DNA from 2 places in the Devosia rhizosphaerae genome. Region 1 is predicted to be linked to the other one. Evidence: riboswitches for the same ligand, from Rfam matches in the RefSeq annotation. Region 1 holds a riboswitch; the other holds the start of a gene.
What was found. A riboswitch is a leader RNA that binds a small molecule or an ion and turns the genes downstream of it on or off. The one in region 1 is predicted to bind thiamine pyrophosphate.

Region 1 (7,413 bases):
AGCATGAAGCCGGTCAGCATCGAGCCGCGACAGGGTAATGCCCCCATCGGGCCGCGTCCCGGAACAGAAGCGCCACGGACCGCCGCGCGCGCTGAGCCGAGCCTGGGCAACCGGGCGCTGGCACGCCAGGCGGATAGCACTCCGGTAGCCATAGCGCCGGTTGAAACGGCGCTGTCCACCGTGCGCGAGGTCGAGGTCGAGGCGGCCGAACCCGATGCGCACGAAGCGCAGGGCGCGATTGAACGCGCCATCGAGACTCTGGACCGTGAGGCGCGCGGTGAGTATGGCCCCTCGCTCCCCGAACAATCACCTGCCGAATCGGGCTCGTCGATGTTCGCCGTGCCTCCAGAGCAGCCGACCGAAGCGGGCGAGGAGCCTGGTCCCGCAGTCTCGCCTGAGGAAGCTCGTTCCGGCGCCGGCCTCACTATCTTTTTGGTGGTGTTCGCCGTGCTCTTGGCCGGTGCTGGTGGTGCCGGGTTCTGGGCTTGGCGCGAAGGCTATGTCGACCTCGACCAGATGTTTGGACAGGCGCAACCGGTGGTGACCGACACAGCTGCGATTGAGCCGGACCCGCAGACCCCAACCATGGACCCGGCCCCTTCCACGCCGGTCGAGCCGGTGACCGATGTCACAACCGGTCCCGGCAATACTGCAACGACCCCTCTCGCCGAGCCGGCTAACACGATCGAAAACCTCGAAGGCGAGGACCGTCTGGTGCCCGAACCGGTCGTACCCGATGGCACCGAGACAGCCTTGCCCTCAGCCGATGGCGAGACCAAGACCGAAGAGCGCCTCCCCAATAGTGAAACGGCGATTGCTCAGGCCGATGATCCGGCAGCTTCGGCTGATCCGGCGGTACTCGCCGGGAGCCAGTCGCTGCTGTTGGAAGCCAGCGCTAATGGCCAGAGCGGCGCGGTTCCGTTCTCCGGGACGGTGGAATGGAGCCAGGGCACCGACGAACTGGGACTGCCGACACTGGTCGGCAGTGCGAGCATTCCGGCCCGAAATCTCGGCGTCAACATCACCATCCGCAAGAACTCGGACCCGAGCCTTCCCGCCAGCCACCTCATGGAAGTCGATTTCGACGTCAGCGATAGCTTCATCGGCGGCACGATTGCCAATCTGCCGGGGGTCTTGCTCAAGGATCAGGAACTGGTCCCGGGCACGCCGCTCGTGGGCGCTTCGGCGCGCGTCGTAGGGAACTCCTTCCTCTTTGCCCTCAGCGCTTCACCCGACGACGCCGCGACGAACACCCAATTGCTCGAAGATCGACGTTGGCTGGATCTGGCGGTGGTCTATGGGACCGGCCGCAATGCCATCCTCACCCTGGAAAAGGATGAAGATGCGCAGGAGCTGTTCCAAGAAGTGTTTGCTAGCTGGGAGAGCTAAGCCAGCTCCACCAACCGGCCCCCATTGAGGTGATACTGACGATTGGCAATCGCAGCGATGTCATCGCTGTGATGGCTGACGAGAATGGTGTGCCAGCCATGCCTTACCGTGAGGTCGCGCACCAGCTCCCGGATGACGCCTCGGGTATCGTCATCAAGTGCGGAGAAGGGCTCGTCGAGCAGCAGCACCGGTCGTTCGCGCAGCAAGGTCCGCGCCAACGCCACCCGCTGTTTCTGGCCTCCTGAAAGCGTCGCTGCCGGTTGGGCGCCGATCCCCTTTAGCCCCACCTCGCTCAGCGCTGAGGCAATGGCCCTCTGTGCTTCTGCCCTTGGGGTGCTACGCGGCAAGCCCAAAACGACGTTCTTGGCGGCCGAGAGGTGATCGAACAAGCTCTCGGACTGCAGGAGTAGTGAGACGGGTCGCTGCTCCGGCTCAAGGGGAAGCAGGTCACGCCCGTCCAGCGCCAACTCGCCAGATATTGGGCGCTGAAATCCGGCGATTAGATCGAGCAATGTCGACTTGCCCGAACCGCTGGCGCCCGAGACTGCGGTCACCGCGCCAGGTTCGGCAGAGAAGCTGAACTGGTATGGACGTGCCTGCCCTAGATAGGCGAAGGTGAGCGAATTAGCGCGCAGCATTGGCGAGCCTTTCGAAGAGTTTGGGCAGGCCGATGAAGGCTACGATGGTGCCCACGAGGAGAATGGCGGCGATCCCACCCGCGTCATTGCTGCGATAGGCCCCCAAGGCGCGGAACATCATCAGAGGCAAGGTCTGGAAGTCTTGTGTGCCGAAGAGCGCGATCACGCCCAGATCGCCCAGCGAGAAGCAGAAGGCAAGTGCCAGCATGATGCCCAGATCACGGCCGATCAGGGGGTACTCGATGGCCCGGAACTGCTGCCATCCGGTCAGGCCCAGCGAACGGATGAGCTTGCCCCGGGTCCGGTTTATCGCTTCGAGCGGCGGCCCCAGGGTTGCCATGGCGAAGGGCAGGGCAAGCAGGCTGTTGCCCAGGATCACCACTGCAGGCGCCGCATGCGCCGGAGCGATCCCAAAGGCTCGCACCAGGAGGAAGAAGCCAAGCGCCAATACCACCGCGGGAACGGCCAGATAGGCAAAGGCCGGAGTTCCCAGCGCGGTCCGCAGTCCGCCATTGCTGGTGCCTGCGCGGCCCAGAGCCAACGCCAAAGCCAGGGCAAGCGTCAGGAGGGCGGAGGCCGTGCCGATGCCCAAGCTGCTCAACGCGGCCCACCAGAAGGTGGGTCGTGAAAGCAGCGAGATCATGTCAGGTCCGATGCCGTCGACGAGAACAGCGATGAGCGGGAGCAGGAAGGCAAGAAGACAGAGCGTCAGCACAATGGCCTGCAGCAGGCGGGCCAAGCCGGCATCGCGCCAGCGCGGTAGTGTGGAGGAACCAAGACTCGTGGTGATCGGCGCCATGGCCGAGGCCGCCAGAATAACTGCCGAGCAGATGGCGATCTGCGTCGCCGCCAGCCGCACGGCACCGGTCAGATCGAAATCTTGTCGGACGGCGGCATAGATCGCCACTTCCAGCGTCTGGTTGGCGGGACCACCGCCCAGCATCAAGACAATTGGAAAGCTGGTAAAGGCAAGGAGAAAGATGATGGCCGCGAGGCCCGGCACCGTGCCGCGCAACGCCGGCCAGTCAATGATGCGGAAGCGCGCCCAGGCCGATAGCCCCAGCGATTGGCCGGTCTTAAGCCGCGCGTCGGGTATGGCGTCGAGACGCGCGAGCATGATGCGTGCGGTAAAGGCCGCATCGAGAATGACATGGGCAAAGAGAATGCCCGAGAGCCCAAATGCCGGGTTACCGATCGGCGCCCCGAACAAGGCTTCGCTGAGCTGATTGATCCAGCCATTCCGGCCCCAGATGGAGAGGAGCCCGAACGCCACCACCATGCCCGGCGTAACGATGGCCGAGGCAAACAGCGCCACCACCAGCTCGCGGCCAAAAAAGCGCAGTCGGTTCAGCGCCCAGGCCAAGCCCATGCCCACAACCAGCGAGATGATCGTGGTCAGCCCCGCCTGGATGGCGGTCATCCGCACCAGATGGGCGATGTCGAGCCTGGAAGATCCGGAGCCTTGGTCCGTTGCCGCGGCGAGGATCGACCAGAGCAGCAGCCCGATCAGCGCGCCGATGGCAAGCGCCAGCCCGGTGGCCACCGCGACCCGCAGGGGGCGTCGCGGCAGCGTTCCGGCCAGTGGGGAAACGGCCATGGGATGCCTACTGGATGGCGGTCAGCATCTCGTCGATCCAGGCCTGCCGGTTGGATTCGATTTCCGCGTCGGAGAGGTTCAGCGTCTCTTCTGGCTGCGGCAGCTCGGCAAAAGCCTGATCGATTTCTGCATCGCTTTCCACCGGGAACATCCAATTGTTCATGGCGATGATTACCTGCGCGTCAGGCGACACGAGATAGTCAAGGAATTCGCGCGCGAGCTCCTGATTGTCCGACGACTTGAGAATGCCGGCGACTTCCACCTGGGCGAAGTGCCCTTCCTCGAACAGCGCCGCTGCGATGCTCGCATCGTCCTCGGCGATGATGTGGTAGGCCGGCGATGTGGTATAGCTCAGCGCCATGTCCGCTTCCCCGCTGAGGAAGAGGTCATAGCTTTCGCTCCATTCGCGGGTGACAGTGAGGATATGGGGCGCCAGGCCCTCCCAGATCTCCGCCGCGCGATCGCCGTAAGCGGCCTTGATCCAGAGTACGAGCCCGAGGCCCGGCGTCGCCGAACGGGGATCCTGCACGACGATCTTGAAGTCCTCGGGCAGCGCAATCAGTTCCTCGAAGGAGCTGGGTGGATTATCGACGCTGTCGGTGTCGTAGACAAAGGCGAAGTGGGAATAGTCGAACGGCACGAACTGCTCGTCCGACCACGCCTGCGGCAGGTCGAGGCCACTGAGGTCCAGGCCATGATCGGCAAAAAGGCCGGTCGAACGCGCCTCCCCGGCAATGGCGGTATCGAGCCCCACGAGGACGTCGGCTTCGGTGGTCTCGCCTTCCAGCTGCACGCGCCGCAGCGTGCCAATGGAGCTGTCGGCCGCCACCCAGTTCACCGTGCAGCCATCGCACACCGCCTCGAAGCCTTCCTTGAGCTTGGGGCCGGGGCCCCATTCGGCGGCAAAGCCATCATAGGTGTAGACAGTGAGCGTCGGCGCGTCCTGGGCAAGGGCGGGCGCTGCAAGCAGTCCGGAAAGGACCGCAGCAATGAGGTGGGCAGATTTGACCATGGGTCATCCCTTCATCGTTTGCGGCCATGAAGAAGGGGATGCGTCAATGGCGAGGACGAAAACGAGACGCCCTTGCCATCTCGAACTTCCTCCGCCAGCATGACCTGGTTCAGGTTCAATGGGTAACTCTCAGCTCCGGAAAATCCGGAACACCCCAGCGAGACGCCCCAGACTTAATGAGACTTCCGTGACAGCACAAGGGACTATCGTCGAACAGGCCCTCGAGGTCCTTGCCTTCGCGTCGCCGCTGGCGATTGTGGGTGGCGGTGTCGTCGACCCAGCGCTCTTACGCGAATTGGCAGAGCGTGGCATTGCGCTGGTAGGAGCCGATGGTGGCGGCAACGCGATCGGTGCGGCCGGACTTACTCCGGCAGCGATCATCGGGGATCTCGATTCCCTCGTGGACCGGGCAGGGTGGGAACAGCGCACGCGCGTCATCCATATTCCCGAGCAGATCACCACCGACTTTCAAAAGGCGCTCTATTGTACCAAGGCTCCCGTGACCCTGGCGCTGGGCACCACGGGCAAGCGGCTCGATCACACGCTTGCTGCGCTCAGCGCCGTCCTGCAATTCGCCCCCAGCCGCCGCCTGCTCCTCGTCGATGAGGTTGATGTGGCGCTGGCAGTCACGGGCACCATCACCTTCGAGGCCAGGGCCGGCGAACGGGTGTCGGTCCACCCCCTTGTCCCCATCAGCTTCACCCGCTCCACCGGCTTGCTCTATCCGGTGGATGGACTGACGCTCGCAGCAGGCGGCCTTATCGGCACGTCGAACCAGGGGCTGGGCGGGCGCGTCGAGATTGTGCCGGCTTCCGATCTCCCCTGGTTATTGATCCTGGGCAAGGAACGGCTTTGGGATCTTGTCGAGATGCCAGTCGGCGCCTGAAACGAAGCAACAAAAAAGGGGGGCCGGAGCCCGCCTTCGCTAATTGAGATAGTGATCGTTACGCGTCGGCGCGCGCCGCAACCTTGACCGCGTCCTGCACCTTTTCAAAGGCGCGGACCTCGATCTGCCGGATACGCTCCCGGCTCACGTCATATTGCTGCGCCAGCTCCTCGAGCGTGGACGGATTTTCCTGCAGGCGACGCGCCTGGAAGATGGCTCGCTCACGATCGTTCAGCACGTCCATGGCGTTGTTCAGCAGACCCATGCGCTCGCGATATTCCTCGCTCTCGCCCAGCGATGTTTCCTGGTCGGGTGTGTCGTCCACCAGCCAGTCCTGCCACTCCGACGAGCCCTCATCCGCCCGCATGGGCGAATTGAGCGAAGCGTCGCCGGAAAGCCGCGCATTCATCGAGACGACGTCGTCTTCGGTGACCTTGAGCGTCGTGGCGATCTGCTTGATCTGGTCGGGGTGTAGGGCACCGTCTTCGAGCGCAGCGATCTGCCCCTTCACCTTGCGCAGGTTGAAGAACAGGCGCTTCTGCGCGGCAGTGGTGCCGATCTTGACCAGGCTCCATGAGCGCAGCACATATTCCTGGATAGCGGCGCGGATCCACCACATCGCGTAGGTCGCAAGGCGGAAGCCCTTTTCTGGCTCGAAGCGCTTCACCGCATGCATCAGTCCAACATTACCTTCCGAGATCACCTCGGAGATGGGCAGGCCATAGCCGCGATAGCCCATGGCGATCTTAGCGACGAGGCGCAAATGGCTGGTGATCAGCTTCTGGGCGGCGCCGGGGTCGGCGTGCTCCTTGTAGCGCTTGGCCAGCATGTATTCTTCATCCGGCTCCAGCATTGGGAACTTCCGGATTTCCTGAAGATAGCGGCTTAAGCCCCCTTCGGATGAGAGGACGGGAAGATTGGTTTGGGCCATATGAACGCACCCCCTTTTTGATTTCCCCCGCTGACGCGGGCGGAAGACAGTCCTATGATGTCCGTTGTCGGCCCATCGTCAGACTACGATGGATATAAGGACGCACTTGGGCGATTGTAAGAGCGAGAATCGCTACAAATGTATGACGCGGTGATCAGTTCCCGCTAACGGGCGAAAGCCTTGTTGAATGGTTCCAATGCGTCCTCCAGCTTCTGCAGGTCCTCGGGCAAAGGCGCCTCGAAGAACATCTCTTCTCCGGTTGCCGGATGCTCGAAACCGAGCTCGGCGGCATGCAGAGCTTGGCGGCCCAGCGCCTGAATGGGCGTCGCTAGCTCGGCAGGCAGACGATTGATCTTGGTGGCGTATCCAGATGCATAAACGCTGTCGGCGACCAGCGGATGCCCGATATGAGCCATGTGAACGCGGATTTGATGCGTCCGGCCGGTTTCGAGGTGGCACTCGACACGGGTGATGTCCCAGCCGGGGTCGCCAAATCTTGCCTGCACGAAGTAGTGGGTGATCGCTTCGCGTCCATCCTTGCGCACTGACTGCTTCAGGCGATTGTTGGCGTCCCGGCCCAATGGCGCGTCGACACTACCTTTAGCCGTCTCCGTCATACCCCACACAAAGGCGATATAGGCGCGATGCAGCGGTCCGGTCCTGCCATGGTCAGCGAACTGGTCGGAAAGATGCTTGTGTGCCTTTTCGGTCTTGGCGGCCACCATGACACCTGAGGTGTCGCGGTCGAGCCGATGGACGATGCCGGGCCGGCGAACGCCCCCGATCCCCTGCAAGGATGCGCCGCAATGATGGATTAGCGCATTCACCAGCGTCCCTGAGGGTGAACCCGGGGCAGGGTGGACCACCATGCCTACGGGCTTGTTGATGACGATGAGATGGTCGTCCTCGAACAGGATGTCGAGTGGGATGTCTTCGGGTTGCGGCTCGGGATCTTCAGGC
Region 2 (7,413 bases), 250 kb from region 1:
GCCGTCAGCGGCGCCATTGTCGAACCAGAGCTCCATAGTGGCGGCAATATCATCGCCGGTACCGACGGCGAGCAGATGTCCCCGCCCGCTGGCGAGACGCATAAGGAGTTGCCTCAGGGTCAGGTGGTCGCGACGAGCGATATTGACCAGAACGGCGACGCGGCTTTGGCTCGACTGGTTTTGGGACGGATTGACACCTATCATGTCGGGCAATGGGGCATCGGGATCCGCTTGGGCGAGATCGGCACCGAGGAACTCGGAGAGCTTGGCCAGCACGTGCTCAATGACCATGAAGCCATTCATTTGCGCCAGGCGATCCTCGGCCTGCTGACGGGTGCGGGCGGCGATGGGTACGATGCCGGGGTAAATCAATAGGCTTTCGGGCGCGCGGCCATGCAGGACCGCGCGCGCGCCTTCATATCTCGGTAGAAGGCTTGAGCGTCGGTGAGGTCAGATTGAACGGTGAAGACGATGTCCGCATAGCGGGCGGCAAAGTCACGGCCGGCTTCGGAGGCACCGGCTTGCGCAAGGATTGGGCGACCTTGTGGTGAGCGAGGGACGTTGAGCGGACCTTGGCTGCGCACGAAAGGGCCGTCGTGGCTGATGGGCTGCACCTTGGCGGGATCGAGATAACGGCCTGACTGCTTGTCGGCAATGCGGGCTGCTGTGGCCCACGAGTTCCAGAGGGCAATTGCAGCCTCGGTGACGTCCACGGCGCGGGCATAGCGCTCGGCGTGATCGGGCATGGCGTCGAGCCCGAAATTGCGGGCTTCAAGCGGATTGGACGAGGTGACGATGTTCCAGCCCGTCCGGCCCTTGGTGATGTGATCGAGCGAGGCAAAGCGTCGGGCTAGATGAAACGGGTGATCAAAGCTGGTCGAGGCGGTGCCGATAAGCCCGATGCGGTGCGTGACTGAGCCAAGGGCCGAGAGGATGACCAGCGGGTCCATGGCATCGGAAAGATGCCGATCAGCACTTTGCTGTAGAGCCAGCACGTCGCCCAGGAAGAGGGCATCGAAACCGCCCTTCTCGGCGCGACGCGCAATGTCGATCCAATAGGCGAGATCGGTCGAGGCGAAGGCATTGCTCTCCGGCATGCGCCAGCCGGCTTCATGGCTGCCCAAGCCAAATATAACGGCATTGAGCCCCATGCGCCGGCTGTTACTCATGGCGTACTGCCGAGATAGTCATTGGAGTAATAGGCGGTGAAATCGGGCTTGGCGGTTACCGGAGCGCCATCGCCGTCCTTGAGGATGCCCGCATCGAACAGGAAGGTGCCGACTGCGTCCATCTTGGCGGGGTCGATAGTGCCGACAGTGCCGTTTTCGGCCTTGAGATAGTGACCATCGATCAGGGCTTGCAGAGAGGCACGGACGAAATCGCGGTCGAGCAATACATCAGCATTGGCGGCGACCAGGATGTCGGCGGCCTCATCGGGATGGGCAACGGCATACTCATAGCCGCGCTGGGTGGCGCCGATGAAGGCCTTGGCAGTTTCGGCATTGGCGGCAAGGTAGGTGCTGCTGGTGCCGATGAAATTGGTGTGCTGATCAGGCACGCCGAAATCGGCGTAGCGGAAGGCGCGCTGCGCCGGCCCGTCACGCTCGGCTTTAACGCCTTCCCAGGTATAGACTTCGAGGGTGAAATCGACCGCGCCATTGGCAAGGGCTTCATAGGCAGAGGTGCCGAGTGTGACAGTTTCGAACTCGCCTGTGCCACCATCGTGGCGAATAATCGTGCCGATAAGGGCGCTTTCCCAGGCGCTCCCAAACCCAGCATAGATTTTGCCGTCTAGATCGCTAGGTGTCTGGATATCCTGCCGGTCGGCATTGAAGACGAGACGCCCGGTTTCGGTCTGGACCAGGGCATAGGTTGCGACGAGATCGGCACCGGCGGTGCGCTGGGTAAAGAGGCCAATGGAGCCCAGGATACCGAAATCGGCAACATGGTTGGCGACCAGTGTTCCGGCGGACGTATCGGTATAGGGGAGAATTTCAACCGCAAGCCCGGCCTCTTCGTAGAAGCTTTTCGCTTCGGCGACGTAGAGGCCGATGTGGTTGGTATTGGGCGTCCAGTCGAGCGCGATGGTGACGGGAGTGGGCTGGGCGAAAGCTGGCGTTATGGCGAGCGTGGCAGCAAGGCTAAGCGCGGGGATCAGGCGAGAAAGGGTCATGGATCAGTTCTCTGGATTGAGCAGGGTCTGCAAGACTTCGGCTTCCAGGGCGGCAAGGGCCGGTGACCCGATAACCTGGCGGGGATGCTCGAGGGGAACCTGGAATTGATGGGCGACGCGGGCGGGACGGGCCGACAGCACATAGATGCGATCGGACAGGAGCACGGCTTCGCGCACGTCATGAGTGATGAGGAGGACTGTCCAGCGGTGGCGGGTCCACATATCGGCCAGCCAACACTGCATCTGGGTTCGGGTCAGGGCATCAAGCGCGCCGAAGGGTTCGTCGAGCAGGAGCATGGAGCGCTGCTGGACGACAGTACGCAGCAAGGCGGCGCGCTGACGCATGCCGCCCGAAAGCTGGGCGGGATAGTGGTTTTCAAAGCCGGCAAGGCCGAATTCGCCAAAGAGCGGCGCGACCTTGGCGTGGGCGGCTTGACGGCTGACGCCCTGGATTTCAAGGCCAAGCGTCGTATTGTCGATGATGCGCCGCCAGGGCATGAGCGCATCGCCCTGCGGCATGAACGCGAACCGGTGTTGCGCTGGGGTGAGGGGTTGGCCATCGAGCAGCATCTCGCCAGCATCGGGCGTAGTCGCGCCGGTGAGCAATTGCAGGATGGTGGATTTGCCGGCGCCGGAAGGGCCAAGGATGGAGACGAATTCGCCCGGTTGCACGCTGAGGCTGACATCGGCGAGGACGTCAGTGGGGCCGAAGCTCTTGCGCAGGTTTTTAAGGTCAAGGCGGGCCGGGCTCATGGGCGGCTTTCCGTCAGGCGAGCCCACGGCATGGCGGCGCGTTGCAACAGCACGGTTGCGCTGAACAGTAGCAGCGTAAGCGTGGCGCTGACAAAGACCGCGGCGAGCACAAGATCGGGTCGGAAATTGTTCTTGGCATTGAGGATGTAAATGCCCAGGCCCCGGGCCGCGCCGGCATATTCGGCAAAGATGGCGCCGACCACCGCATAGGTGATCGAGATGCGCAGGCCCGCAAAGAAATAGGGCAAGGCGGAGGGCAGCCGAGCCATGACGAAGATGCGCCAGCGGGAGGCACCCATGGAGGCAAGGAGCGCCGAGATATTGTGGTCGGTGGCTTCATAGCCCTGGGCGAGGGCCACCAGCATGGGGAAGAAGGTGACGAGCGCCACCAGAACTATCTTGGGTGTGAGGCCGAAGCCGAACCACAAGACAATCAGCGGCGCGATGGCCACGAGCGGCAGGGTTTGGGTGATAATGAAGACGGGAAACAAAGCCCGGCGTAGCGGCCGGAAAAAATCAATGAGGATCGAGAAAACAAAGGCGGCAGTGAGCGAAGAAGCAAAGCCGAAGGTCGTGGCCTGAAGCGTTGCGAGGGTGTGGCGAGCGAGGGCCTCGCGCTGCTCGAAACCCTGGACGATGATGCGCGACGGCGCGGGCAAAGCGGTTGCGGAAATGCCCGAAAGCTGCACATAGGCTTCCCAGCCCAGGATCAGTGTGGAGACCGAGGCTACGGCCGGTCCGGCATGGCCGAAGAGGCGCGCGAGCAGGCCCGGCAAGGCGGCGTTCGACATGAATCGGCCTTCCTGTTCAGCGGGCGCTGGGGCTGTTGGCCGAAACCGTCAGGTCGATGGTGACATGGCCCTCCGGTGGGCCGAAGCGGCAGAAAACCTGCTCAATGGTGGCAAAGAGGGCACCGGTATCGCCATTGAGCTTGGTGGCGAAATGCTTGGACTTCTCGAACGTACCCGACTGCTTGAGAAAGTCGATGCAGCCATAGATTTCGTCCATGTGGTTGCCCTGCCCCAACACGTAAAGCGAGAGCTGGGCGACCGAAAACACGTCCATGTCGGGGGCATTCTGCACCGCGGCCAGCGCTGTCGTCTGCCGTTCGGCCAAGGGCGCGACCGGGCCATCGAAATGCGACGAAGCGCAGATGGCATCGTCGGGCTCGCCGGGACAGCCGCGCGAAAGGGTAGCCGAAAGGACACAATGTTTGCCGCTGCGCGCGGCGGCGCTGAACAGGTCGCGCATGGCCGGGAACAGCACTTCTGGGGGACCGACCAGCAGCGTCGCGATATCGTCGGTCTCGATGCGCAACTGCTCGCGATAGGGATCGAGCGCGGACAAGGCGCTCGTGATGACGCCGACGAAGTCGTCGGTCATGGGATATAGGGAAATCTGTGCGCCAGAAAACATCGCCCGCCTCGCTCCGCTGGTATTACCCAGATCAGCTATAGGGTCCGAAGGCTATCTGCCCTCATCTCAGCCCCGACCTACGGAGCACCCCTGTGGATGGCCACACCTTATGCGCTGAAGTTCCTCAAATGCAAGCCTTCTCAACGGGGTCCATCTGAGCCGATCAAACGTAATTCGCGCAAACGATAAAGTCCGCGCCGTCATCTTCCTGGTGCACGGGCTGGGCGCATCCAGCGAGCAGTTCCACGCTGAGGCGATTGCCTTTTCTCGCCAGGGCCACCGCGTCCTGGTGCCAGATCTCCGCGGGCATGGCTTGTCTGGGGTACCCGCCAAAATTGATCCTACGGGCTTCACAGGTCCGGCGCTGGCGCAGGACCTGCTCGATATCCTGGACCAGGCTGGCGCCGGTCAGGTGCACTGGGTCGGCAATTCGCTGGGGGGCATCCTGGCTCTCTATCTCCTCGGCACGCCGGCCGAGAAGCGACTGGAGACGCTGGCGCTGTTCGGCACCTGCTTCTCCCTCGACTTGCCGGCGGCGACCTCGCTGGCACTGCGCCTAGTCTTCCTGCCGGGAGCGCCGGTGATCGCCTGGTTAACGGCACGCGGCACCACCAGGAGCCCTCAGGGCGGGGCAATCATCAAAAAGGCAATGCGCCAGTTCAATGTCGTAGCCGGCGCGGCAATCACCGCCAATATCCGCCGCTATGATTTCCTGGAAAGTGCCCGGGCATTCAACCCGCCCTTGCTGGTGCTTAGGGGTGGGCGCGATCGAGCCGTCAACCTGCGCCTCAAAGGTGATATGGAGAAGCTCCTAGATTCTCCCAATCTCAGATTCGTCGAGCTGAAGCGGGGCGGCCATTGTGCCAATCTGGATGTGCCGGTGCAGTGGCGAACCTCTTTGCTGGGCCACTGGACGCATCAAAGGAGTGCGGATGGAAGAAACCAAGCACCTGATCGACGCGCGTCGTCTGTATAGCGAGCTGATGGCCAGCCAAAGCAGTTCTGACGACCCGCGGCTGCAACGGATCTTCGAAACAGTGCCGCGCGAGGCCTTTCTGCCACCAAACTGTAGAGCTCGTCGAGGAACTCGGCGGATCGCCTATTGCCTACTGTGCTGTGCAGTGGGGGAAACCGACATCGCCGTCATGCTTGCACCAAGCGAGGAGCCGCTCGAAGGCAAAGCTGTTAGACTGGCGGCCAAGCCGACCAGTCTGCACCTGTTTGACCGCATAACGGGCAAACGGCACGAAACGCAGGTGCTGTACTCCAACAACGCTAGAGCTCCGGCATTGGCAGTGTAACGGAGCGCCAGCAAAAACTGCGATCTGCGGACAAGTCGGTTGGGCCGCCCGAGCGCGACCAGTCCGCTTGCCATCCCCTCGTTGTCCTTGATGGCCTTCCGCATGTTGCAATTTAGGGGATGTGGAGCTTCGCGCTTCCCAAGAGCGGCTTGGTCCTATTGGGGACCAAGCCCCCCTCGATGCAGCAAGGATCGGGCACAGGACGGCAAATGATCGATAACGCCCCACCTGGGGCAACCTTCCATCTTAAGCAGAAGGTGGCGCTCAAACCTGCCTCGGCAGCTATCAAGCCGCGCCGAAAGTGTATGGAAAGTAGATCAAGAACGGCTTGGAGCAGATGATCCGTCGCATGACGCCCGACTGGCGGACCCGGCTCGCCGAGCTGCCAGCGCCGACGATTGGAACAGCCCGTCTCATGATCAGAGCGATCCCGATTACCTATGCTTTCGGGAGCCAAAGGCGGAATAGCAGGCGTTCAGCCAAATCTGGCCCGATGGCAGTTGCCGCCCCCCTGCAGTCATTCCTGCTGATTACGTGGTTGCCCATTTTATTAGCTACCGCTCAACAACACATGACCATTCCCAAAGAGGGCTGCAGGCGGCGTGGCCGCCTCCATAGGGCCGGTTCAGCTTCGCCCCGGTGTCACCGGCTGCAAGGTGTCGGCATCAAAGAACAGCATGCTCGTGCCGCCATGCCCGTTCGGGACCCAGGCGCGGATGAGACCGCTCCATTCTTCTACGCCAGTGGTTTGCACGCCCCGGTCGCGAAGCGCAGTTTCAATGGCGAACTTGGAGCGGCCATGGATGGTGTCTTCGTCGTCGCTTTCGTTGGCGAAGGCAGGGGCGGCGCCCATACCGGTTATGCGAGCGGGCATATCGGCGCGTAGATGGCGAAGGTGCTCAACGACTGATCACGTGATTTAATGGTCAAGACCCGCTAGCGACTCGGTCGAGACGTGCGCGATCTAGGCCGTGCGACGGCACCGATTACTTAACCGAGGATGTACTTGGGCCAGGCGACAGCCCTTTCGGATGGAGGGGCTGGGGGTTACCCCCCAGTCCTTTCAGGGGGTGCTCCCGGTGTTAGCGAGCAGAGCCGCCATCGATAATGAAACCATTCAATTTATGAGGTTTCAAATGCGAACGCTGACCATGCTCGCCACGCTGGCAATAACGCTCACCGGCCCGGCCCTGGCACAACAGGCTGAGCTCTCACCGACGCCAGAGCCTGCGGAAAAGAGGCTCCAACAGCAAGACGTCGACACTTGGCTCGACGGTATCGTGCCCTATGCTCTCAAGGCCGGTGACATTGCCGGCGCTGTGGTCTCGGTCGTCGCTGACGGCGACGTCCTTACGACCAGGGGTTATGGAGTGGCCGATGTCGGCACTGGCAAGCCAGTCGATCCGATGCGAACGCTGTTCCGCGCGGGGTCCGTGTCCAAGCTGATGACCTGGACGGCCGTGATGCAACTGGTTGAGCGCGGAGCACTCGACCTTGACACCGACGTCAACAGCTATCTCGATTTCATCATTCCGCCATTCGAGGGACAGCCCATCACTCTGCGGCAGATCATGACTCACACGGCGGGCTTCGAAGAACAACTCAAGCACGTCATCACATTCGATCCGCAAGCCGTGGTGCCTTTCGAGGACCTCGTCAGGGACTTCATCCCGGCGCGCATCTTCGCCCCGGGGACCACGCCCGCCTACTCCAACTATGCCACCGCGCTCGCCGGCTACATCGTTCAGCGCGTTTCGGGGGAGCCGTTCG

Region 2: linked by a shared signal. The riboswitch ahead of QOV41_RS03580 (YkoF family thiamine/hydroxymethylpyrimidine-binding protein) and the one ahead of thiB (thiamine ABC transporter substrate binding subunit) in region 1 are both predicted to bind thiamine pyrophosphate.

What each region holds. Positions count from the first base shown of each region.
Region 1 covers NZ_CP126539.1:979,916-987,328, forward strand. The annotation lists gene QOV41_RS04735 (hypothetical protein) at 1-1,389, shown strand, start outside; gene QOV41_RS04740 (ATP-binding cassette domain-containing protein) at 1,386-2,027, opposite strand; gene QOV41_RS04745 (ABC transporter permease family protein) at 2,014-3,624, opposite strand; gene thiB (thiamine ABC transporter substrate binding subunit) at 3,632-4,636, opposite strand; TPP riboswitch at 4,706-4,803, opposite strand; gene QOV41_RS04755 (thiamine diphosphokinase) at 4,824-5,522, shown strand; gene rpoH (RNA polymerase sigma factor RpoH) at 5,581-6,453, opposite strand; gene QOV41_RS04765 (RluA family pseudouridine synthase) at 6,618-7,413, opposite strand, start outside.
Region 2 covers NZ_CP126539.1:731,174-738,586, reverse strand. The annotation lists gene QOV41_RS03605 (LLM class oxidoreductase) at 1-372, opposite strand, end outside; gene QOV41_RS03600 (NtaA/DmoA family FMN-dependent monooxygenase) at 369-1,169, opposite strand; gene QOV41_RS03595 (ABC transporter substrate-binding protein) at 1,166-2,173, opposite strand; gene QOV41_RS03590 (ABC transporter ATP-binding protein) at 2,177-2,926, opposite strand; gene QOV41_RS03585 (ABC transporter permease) at 2,923-3,717, opposite strand; gene QOV41_RS03580 (YkoF family thiamine/hydroxymethylpyrimidine-binding protein) at 3,734-4,342, opposite strand; TPP riboswitch at 4,333-4,444, opposite strand; gene QOV41_RS03575 (alpha/beta fold hydrolase) at 4,497-5,318, shown strand; gene QOV41_RS03570 (hypothetical protein) at 5,275-5,643, shown strand; gene QOV41_RS03565 (hypothetical protein) at 6,269-6,517, opposite strand; gene QOV41_RS03560 (serine hydrolase domain-containing protein) at 6,780-7,413, shown strand, end outside.